DNA from 2 places in the Pseudoduganella sp. UC29_71 genome. Region 2 is predicted to be linked to the other one. Evidence: predicted binding sites of a transcription regulator. Region 2 holds the regulator's gene; the other holds the start of a gene.

Region 1 (4,377 bases), 2.7 Mb from region 2:
CGCGTATTCGGCCGCGCTGCTGCCCTGGGGACTGGCCGCCGCCGCCGGCGCCATGCTGTTCGTCATCTGCCACGAGGTGGTGCCCGCCGCGCACCGCCACGGCCCGCGCACCGGCGCCTCCTGCGCGCTGGTGGCCGGGTTTATCGTCATGATGGCGCTCGACACCGCCTTGGCCTGAGCAGCAATCCTTGACTTTCGGCAGCGTAATTGCTCCAATGTCAAGATGCCTGCCCCCTTCACCCTGTCCCAGCTTGCCCACATCGTCCTGCTGCCCCCCATGAGCCTGTTCCTGGCCATGCTGGCCGGCTGGCTGCTGCGCCGCCGCTGGCCGCGCGCGGGCACGGCCCTGGCGGGCGGCGCGCTGGCCTTGCTGGTGGTGCTCAGCACGGGCGCCGGCGCGCGCCTGCTGGTGCGTCCGCTGGAGAACATGACGGCGCCGCTGGCTGCCGGCGCGGAGCGCGAGGCGCAAGCCATCGTGGTGCTGGCGGCAGGGAATATGGAACAGGCGCCCGAGTACGGCGGCAATAGCCCGGACGGCATCGCGCTGGCGCGCCTGCGCTACGGCGCGCGCCTGCAGCACAGCACCGGCCTGCCGCTGCTGGTCACCGGCGGCAATGCCGAGCCGCAGCGCGGCGTGCCGCCCAAGGCCGAGGCCATGGCGCGCGCGCTGCGCGAGGATTTCCGCACCGAAGTGCGGTGGATCGAGCCGGACTCCGCCACCACGGCGGAGAACGCGGCGTTTTCGGCGCGCCTGCTGCAGCCGGCCGGCGTGCAGCGCGTGCTGCTGGTAACGGACGCCATGCACATGCCGCGCGCGCGGCGCGTGTTCGAGCGCGCCGGCCTGCAGGTGATCGCCGCGCCTACCATGTTCCGCGCCTGGGGGCCGATGTCCGCCGGCTCCTTCCTGCCGCGCGCGGATGCGCTCGAATCGTCCTACTACGCCGTCTATGAATGGATAGGCCTGGCGTGGTACCGCATCAAAGAATAAGCATCGAAGAATAATCAACATAACGGAATATCATGCCCCGCACCAGAACCAGATCGTCCCGCAAACCCTCCGGCAAGTTGCTGCCGCTCGCCCTTCTCTCCCTGTTGTGCGTGGGCGGCGGTACCGCTGCAGCCTTCTATGCCGTGAACGAAGTCGGCATGGCGCCGCGCCAGGTTGGCCCCTACGTGGCGCGCCGCGCCTCCGGCCACAACAGCATGGTCGAAGGACTGGGCCGCAAGGTCGCGTCCACCCTGGCGGGCATGGACGGCGGCGCTGCCGCCTCCCCCGCCCTGCCCGCGTGGAAGGCAGGCGCCCAGTCCGCCGCCGCGCCTGCGCCGGCCGGCAACCCGGTGCCGGTCGCCACGGCTGGCGCACTGGTGCAAGCCATGGCGAACGCCCGCGCCGGCGACGTGATCACGCTGCAGCCGGGCACGTACAGCTTCCGTGGCGTGCCCTTCGTCGCGGCCAGCGCAGCCGGCAGCAAGGAACGCCCCATCACCGTGCGCGCCGAGCGGTCCGGCACGGCCATCATCGACTTCAGCATCAATGAGGGCTTCCTGGTCAGCGGCCCGCACTGGACATTTGAGAACCTGACCATACGCGGCGCCTGTACCGACCCCGGATCATGCGAACACGCCTTCCACGTCGCCGGCCGCGCCAGCGGCTTTGTATCGCGCAACAACACCATCACCGATTTCGATTCGCACTTCAAGATCAATGCCCAGGGCGGCAACGCGCCGGACGATGGCCTCATCGAAGGCAATACGCTGAGCAATACGGCTGTGCGCCAGACCAGTCAGCCCGTCACGCCAATCGACCTCGTGGCCGGCAGCCGCTGGGCGATCCGCGGCAACCTGATCACCGACTTCATCAAGATGGGCGGCGACGGCATCAGCTACGGCGCCTACGCCAAGGGCGCTGGCTCGGGCAACCTGTTCGAGCGCAACGTGGTGCTGTGCGAGCACAAGCTGCGCGGCTATAGCGGCCAGCGGGTCGGCCTGTCGCTGGGCGGCGGCGGCACCGGCGTGCCTTACTGCCGCGACCAGCGCTGCATCACCGAGCAGGACGGCAGCACCATCCGGGCCAACCTGATCGCCTCGTGCTCGGATGAAGGCATCTACCTGAACCGTGCTGCCACCAGCAAAATCCTGCACAACACGCTGATCGATACGGCCGGCATCATGGTGCGCTACCCGGAAAGCAGCGCCCAGGTCGATGGCAACATCATCGACGGCAGGCTGCGCGCCGACCGCGGCGGCATCCTGCACGCAGGCGACAACCTGGACACCAGCCTGAACCGCTTGTTCGTGGGGTCGCACCCGCAGCGCGCCCTGTTCCGCGACGCGCTGGGACTGGACCTGGCGTGGGCCGGCGCAGCACCGCGCCGCAGCAGCGCAGCAGCAGCGCCCACCGGCGCGCCAGCCACCGACCTGTGCGGTGCGGCCCGCCCGGCGCAGCCGGCCTACGGCGCGGTGGAAGACTTTGCCATCTGCCTGAAACGCTAATCTGCCTGAAACGCTCAGTAAGCGCTGCGGATACGCCGGGCACCTCCGGCGCCTGGCAGCCTCGTGCGGTGCGCGCTTTATCCGGCGCGCCGCACTAAACTAGTGCATCTTTGTCTTGCAATGCTGGCACGCTTCTTGATACTACAAGAACATCGCAGCCACGGAACGAGCAGATGCCTACCTTCTTCAATGAAATGCATGCAGACGGCGGAACGGACGTGCGGGAACACTACCGCGAGTTCTGCCGCTGGCTGGCCCAGCAGCCACCCGAAACCCTGGAGCGCAAGCGCGCCGAGGCGGACCTGATGTTCCGCCGCGTCGGCATCACCTTCGCCGTCTACGGTGACGACGCCGGCACCGAGCGCCTGATCCCCTTCGACATCGTGCCCCGCATTATTCCGGCCGGCGAATGGAGCCAGCTGCAAACCGGCCTGGTCCAGCGCGTCAAAGCGCTGAACATGTTCATCCACGACATCTACCACGGCCAGAACATCATCAAGGCCGGCATCATTCCCGCCGAGCAGATCTACCGCAACGCCCAATACCGGCCGGAGATGCAGGGCATTGCGGTCGCCTCCGACATCTACGCCCACATTGCCGGCGTGGACATCGTGCGCGCGGGCAAGGGCGAGTTCTACGTCCTGGAAGACAACCTGCGCGTGCCGTCCGGCGTCTCCTACATGCTGGAGGATCGCAAGATGATGATGCGGCTATTCCCCGAGCTGTTCGCCCGCAACAAGATCGCGCCAGTGGACCACTACCCCGACCTGCTGCTCGACAACCTGCGCTCGGTCGCGCCCATGGGCGTGGACGACCCCACCATCGTGGTCATGACGCCCGGCATGTATAACTCCGCCTACTTCGAGCACGCCTTCCTGGCGCAGCAAATGGGCGTGGAGCTGGTGGAGGGCAAGGACCTGTTCGTGGCCGACAATTCGGTCTACATGCGCACCACGCACGGCCCCAAGCGGGTGGACGTGATCTACCGCCGCCTGGACGACGACTTCCTCGACCCGCTGGCCTTCCGGCCCGATTCCTCGCTGGGCGTGCCGGGCCTGCTGTCGGTCTACCGCGCCGGGCGGGTGACGCTGGCCAACGCCATCGGCACCGGCGTGGCCGACGACAAGTCGATCTACCCCTACGTGCCGGACATGATCCGCTTCTACCTGTCCGAAGAACCTGTGCTGAACAATGTGCCGACCTACCAGTGCCGGAAAAAGGAAGACCTGCAGTACACGCTGGCCCACCTGTCCGACCTGGTGGTAAAAGAAGTGCACGGCGCCGGCGGCTACGGCATGCTGGTCGGCCCCGCCTCCACGCGCGAACAGATCGAGGACTTCCGGCGCCGCCTGGTCGCCAGGCCGGACGGCTACATTGCCCAGCCCACGCTGGCGCTGTCGAACTGCCCTACTTTCGTCGAGAACGGCGTCGCGCCGCGCCATATCGACCTGCGGCCCTTCGTGCTGTCCGGGAAAACCATCTCCATGGTGCCCGGCGGGCTGACGCGCGTGGCCCTGCAGGAAGGCTCGCTGGTGGTGAACTCCTCGCAGGGCGGCGGCACCAAAGACACCTGGATACTGGAAAGGGACCAACCATGCTGAGCCGCACCGCCGACCATTTGTTCTGGATGGCGCGCTACACCGAGCGCGCCGAAAATACCGCCCGCATGCTGGACGTCAACGTGCAAACCTCGATGCTCCCGCAGTCCGAGCAGGACGCCGCCCAGGGCTGGCGCGCCATGCTCGGCATCTCCGAGCTGCAGCAAGCCTACGACCGCAAGTACAGCACGGTGGACGGCCGCTCGGTCATCGACTTCATGGTGCGCGACCCGTCCAATCCCTCCTCGATCGCCGCCTGCCTGAAGGAAGCTCGCGAAAACGCGCG
Region 2 (4,377 bases):
CCGGGCTGGCCCAGGCTGAAAAGGCCGACTCCTACAAGCCCACCGAAATCAAGTTCGACCAGGTGGACGTGGACGACGTGAAGCAGATCCGCACCTTTACCGGCAACGTGATCCTCACGCGCGGCACGCTGCTGATGAAGTCATCGAAAGCGGTGGTCACGCAGGACCCGGAAGGCTACCAGTACGTCACCCTGACCAGCGTGCCCGGCACGCCGGCCACCTTCCGCCAGAAGCGCGACGGCGAGGGCGACCAGTGGGTCGAGGGCGAAGCCGAACGCATCGAGTACGACGGCAAGATCGAGCTGGTCAAGCTGTTCAACAAGGCCAAGGTGCGCCGCCTGGAAGGCAGCAAGCCCAGCGACGAAGTGCAGGGCGAGTTCATCTATTACGACAGCCGCAAGGAATTCTTCAGCGTGAAAAACAGCGCGACCGGCGAGAGCAAGCCGGGCGGCGGCCGCGGCACCATGGTGATCCAGCCGTCCACCAAGCGCCCGCCGCCGGACGCGCCGGCGCAGCAACCGCCAGCGGGGAAATGACGATGGCCGAAGCAACGCAGATAACGCAGAACATGGACGGCTGCACCAGCACCCTGGTGGTGCGCGGCCTGCAGAAAACCTACGGCAAGCGCCAGGTGGTGCACGACGTGTCGCTGCAGGTCGAATGCGGCGAAGTGGTGGGCCTGCTGGGGCCTAACGGCGCCGGCAAGACCACCTCCTTCTACATGATCGTGGGCCTGGTGCCGTCCGACGCGGGCAGCATCGATATCGCCGGCGTGGACGTGTCCAGCATGCCGATACACCAGCGCGCCACGCTGGGCCTGTCCTACCTGCCGCAGGAAGCGTCGGTGTTCCGCAAGCTGACGGTGGAGGAGAACATCCGCGCCGTGCTGGAGATCCAGAAGGTCAACGGCAAAACGCTGAGCAAGGCCGAGATCGACGAACGCCTGGACCGCCTGCTGGCCGACCTGCAGATCGAGAAGCTGCGCGAGAACCAGGCGCTGTCGCTGTCGGGCGGCGAGCGCCGCCGGGTGGAGATCGCGCGCGCGCTGGCCACCAATCCGCGCTTCGTGCTGCTGGACGAGCCGTTCGCCGGCGTGGACCCGATCGCCGTGATCGAGATCCAGCGCATCGTGCGCTTCCTCAAGGAGCGCGGCATCGGCGTGCTGATTACCGACCACAACGTGCGCGAGACGCTGGGCATCTGCGACCGCGCCTATATCATCAACCAGGGCAGCGTGCTGGCGTCCGGCCGTCCGGACGACATCATCGCCGACGAATCGGTGCGGCGCGTCTACCTGGGCGAACACTTCCGCATGTAAGACGCCATGAAACAGTCACTGCAACTCCGCACCTCTCAGCACCTGGCGCTGACGCCGCAGCTGCAGCAATCGATCCGGTTGCTGCAGTTGTCCACGCTGGAGCTGCACCAGGAACTGGAACAGCTGCTGGGCGAGAACCCCTTGCTGGAGCGGCTGGACGACCCGCTGGACCGCTCGCTGCGCCTGCTGAGCGACGGCGCCATCAACCAGACCCAGCCTAACGGCGCGGACGCTTCTCCGGCCGAGGTCGGCGCGCCCGCGCAGGACAGCGCCCCGGCCGCCGAGGGCGATCCCTTCGAGGGCGCCACCGGCGAAGGCGACAGCGCCAGCGGCGCCGAAGCCGACACCGACTGGAGCGACGCCGGCCGCAGCAAGGCGCCGGACGACGACGATGCGCGCCCGCAGCTCGAAGCGAGCCACTGCACCTTGCGCGAACACCTGATGGAGCAGATGCGCGTGACCGTGCAGGAGCCGCGCGACCGCGTGCTGATGGAACTGATCATCGACGCGCTGGACGAGAACGGCTACCTGGAAGAGCCGCTGGAGGAAATCCACGCGCGCCTGCCGCAAGAGGCGGACGTGGAGCTGGAAGAACTGCAGACGGCGCTGACCCTGCTGCAAAGTTTCGACCCCATCGGCGTGGGCGCGCGCAGCGCCTCCGAGTGCCTGGCGCTGCAGATCAAGCGCATGCCCGGCGTGCCCTTGGTGACGCGCCGCATGGCTGTCTGCATCGTGGAAAAGCACCTGGCCTGGTTCGCGCAGCGCGAGTTCAACAAGCTGAAAAAAGCCCTCGATTGCGACGACGAAGACTTGCGCGAAGCGCAGGCGGTGATCCGCCAGTGCAATCCGCATCCGGGCGCCGAGTTCGCTTCCGACGTGTCCGACTACGTGGTGCCGGACGTGATCGTGAAGAAGGCGCGCAATGGCTGGCAGGTCACGCTGAACAACGACGTGATGCCGCGCCTGCGCGTGAACGCGCTGTACGCCAACATGCTCAAGCAGGGCAAAGGCGAAACCGCGATGGGTGCGCAGCTGCAGGAAGCGAAGTGGCTGATCAAGAATATGCGCCAGCGTTTCGACACGATACTGCGCGTCGCACAAGCGATAGTAGAAAGACAAAAGAACTTTTTCAGCCATGGCGCGGTTGCCATGAGACCCCTTGTGTTGCGTGAAATTGCTGATACACTGGGACTACACGAGAGCACTATTTCTCGCGTAACAACTCAGAAATACATGCTGACTCCGCATGGGATGTTTGAGTTGAAATATTTCTTTGGCAGTCACGTCGCCACCGAAGCAGGAGGAGAAGCATCCTCGACGGCGATACGGGCGCTGATTGTGCAATTGACAGGAGCTGAAGACCCGAAAAATCCTTTATCCGACAGTAAGATTGCGGACATGCTGGGTGAACAGGGCATGGTAATTGCGCGACGGACTGTTGCCAAATATCGCGAAGCCTTGAAAATCCCTCCGGTAAGTCTGCGTAAAGCTTTGTAGTTTTACTTGGGTTCCCCTGCGCTCCAATAACATTCGACAGCGTACGAGCCCTTATCTTTAGGAGTGTGTATGAATCTCACCATCAGTGGACATCATCTCGAAGTGACCCCCGCCATCCGTGAATACGTGCAGAACAAGCTGGAACGGGTCAAACGCCACTTCGATCAAGTTATTGATATTGCTGTCATCCTGACTGTAGATAACCTCACCGAGAAAGAGAAAAGGCAGAAAGCGGAGATCAATCTGCGAATGTCCGGCAAGACCGTGTACGTGGAAAGCCTGTCGCAAGACCTGTACGCTGCCATCGATACGCTGGTCGACAAACTGGACCGCCAAGTCATGAAATACAAGTCGAAAGTGCAGGAGCATGGCCACGCGGCCATCAAACACCTCCCCGACACTTACGAACCCGCCGCCACCGCATAATACGGTCACCGGCACTCCAACAAAGGGCGCATCTGGCGCCCTTTTTTGCGCCCGCGCTAAAATGGAGCTCTAACAATCATAGAGACATCCAGCATGAGCGAGCACGTCCTGACCACGGTTGCCAACGGCACCGGCTTCATCACCCTCGACCGCCCCAAGGCGCTCAATTCCCTCTCCCTCGGCATGGTGCGCAGCCTGACGGCCGCACTGATGGCCTGGCGCAACGACAGCGCCGTAGCCGCCGTGGTGATCCGCAGCAGCAGCGAAAAAGCACTGTGCGCCGGCGGCGACATCCGCTTCTTCCACGAAGTGGGCACGGCCACGCCGCAGGGCGGCAGCGCGCTGCTGGAGGATTTCTTCACCGAAGAATACGCGCTCAACCACCTGATCCACTATTACGCTAAACCGTATATCGCATTAATGGACGGCGTGGTGATGGGCGGCGGCATGGGCATCTCGCAGGGCGGCCCCGGCTGCGGCGTGCGCATTGTGACGGACCGCACCAAGATGGCCATGCCGGAAGTAAACATCGGCCTGTTCCCGGACGTGGGCGGGAGCCATTTCCTGTCGCACGCGCCCGGCAGCCTGGGGCGCTACCTGGGCCTGACCGGCCTGACCGTGGGCGCGGCGGACGCGCTCTACGTCGGCCTGGCGGACCACTACGTGCCGACCGATGCCTGGGAAGCGCTGCGCGACTTGCTGGAGGCGGTGCCGGGCGGCGAGCTGCGCGACGCGATTGAAGCCTATAGCGCGCGGTTCCGGGCCGGCCCCGGCGTGCTGGAGACCGAGCGCGCCACCATCGAGCGCCATTTCGCGCTGGACAGCGTGGCGGACATCATGGCCTCGCTGGCCGGTGACGAGAATGTGTTTGCGCAGAAGGCGCTGCAGGCCATGCAGACGCGCTCGCCGCTGATGATGTGCGTGACGCTGGAGCTGTTGAGGCGCGGCGCCGCGCTGGACGTGGCGGACTGCCTGCGCATGGAGCGCAACCTGGTGCGGCGCAATTTCGAACATGGGGAAGTGCTGGAAGGCGTGCGCGCGCTGGTGATCGATAAGGACAATGCGCCGAATTGGTCGCCAGGGACGCTGGAGGAGGTGACGCCGGAGATGGTGGCGGCGTTCTTCGCGCCGCCGTG

Evidence for each region. Region 2 encodes sigma-54, which starts transcription at its own class of promoters, with help from an activator protein. Its sites were predicted from a motif close to TGGCANGNAANCTGCTTT; they were not measured.
Region 1: the regulator sigma-54 is predicted to act here: its motif matches at 2,618-2,635, upstream of ACFJI2_RS10260 (circularly permuted type 2 ATP-grasp protein).

What each region holds. Positions count from the first base shown of each region.
Region 1 covers NZ_CP170549.1:2,354,146-2,358,522, reverse strand. Annotated here, with positions in the region: gene ACFJI2_RS10275 (ZIP family metal transporter) at 1-178, shown strand, start outside; gene ACFJI2_RS10270 (YdcF family protein) at 224-988, shown strand; gene ACFJI2_RS10265 (right-handed parallel beta-helix repeat-containing protein) at 1,021-2,493, shown strand; gene ACFJI2_RS10260 (circularly permuted type 2 ATP-grasp protein) at 2,667-4,094, shown strand; gene ACFJI2_RS10255 (alpha-E domain-containing protein) at 4,088-4,377, shown strand, end outside.
Region 2 covers NZ_CP170549.1:6,608,031-6,612,407, forward strand. Annotated here, with positions in the region: gene lptA (lipopolysaccharide transport periplasmic protein LptA) at 1-536, shown strand, start outside; gene lptB (LPS export ABC transporter ATP-binding protein) at 539-1,318, shown strand; gene ACFJI2_RS29555 (RNA polymerase factor sigma-54) at 1,325-2,815, shown strand; gene hpf (ribosome hibernation-promoting factor, HPF/YfiA family) at 2,885-3,241, shown strand; gene ACFJI2_RS29565 (enoyl-CoA hydratase/isomerase family protein) at 3,335-4,377, shown strand, end outside.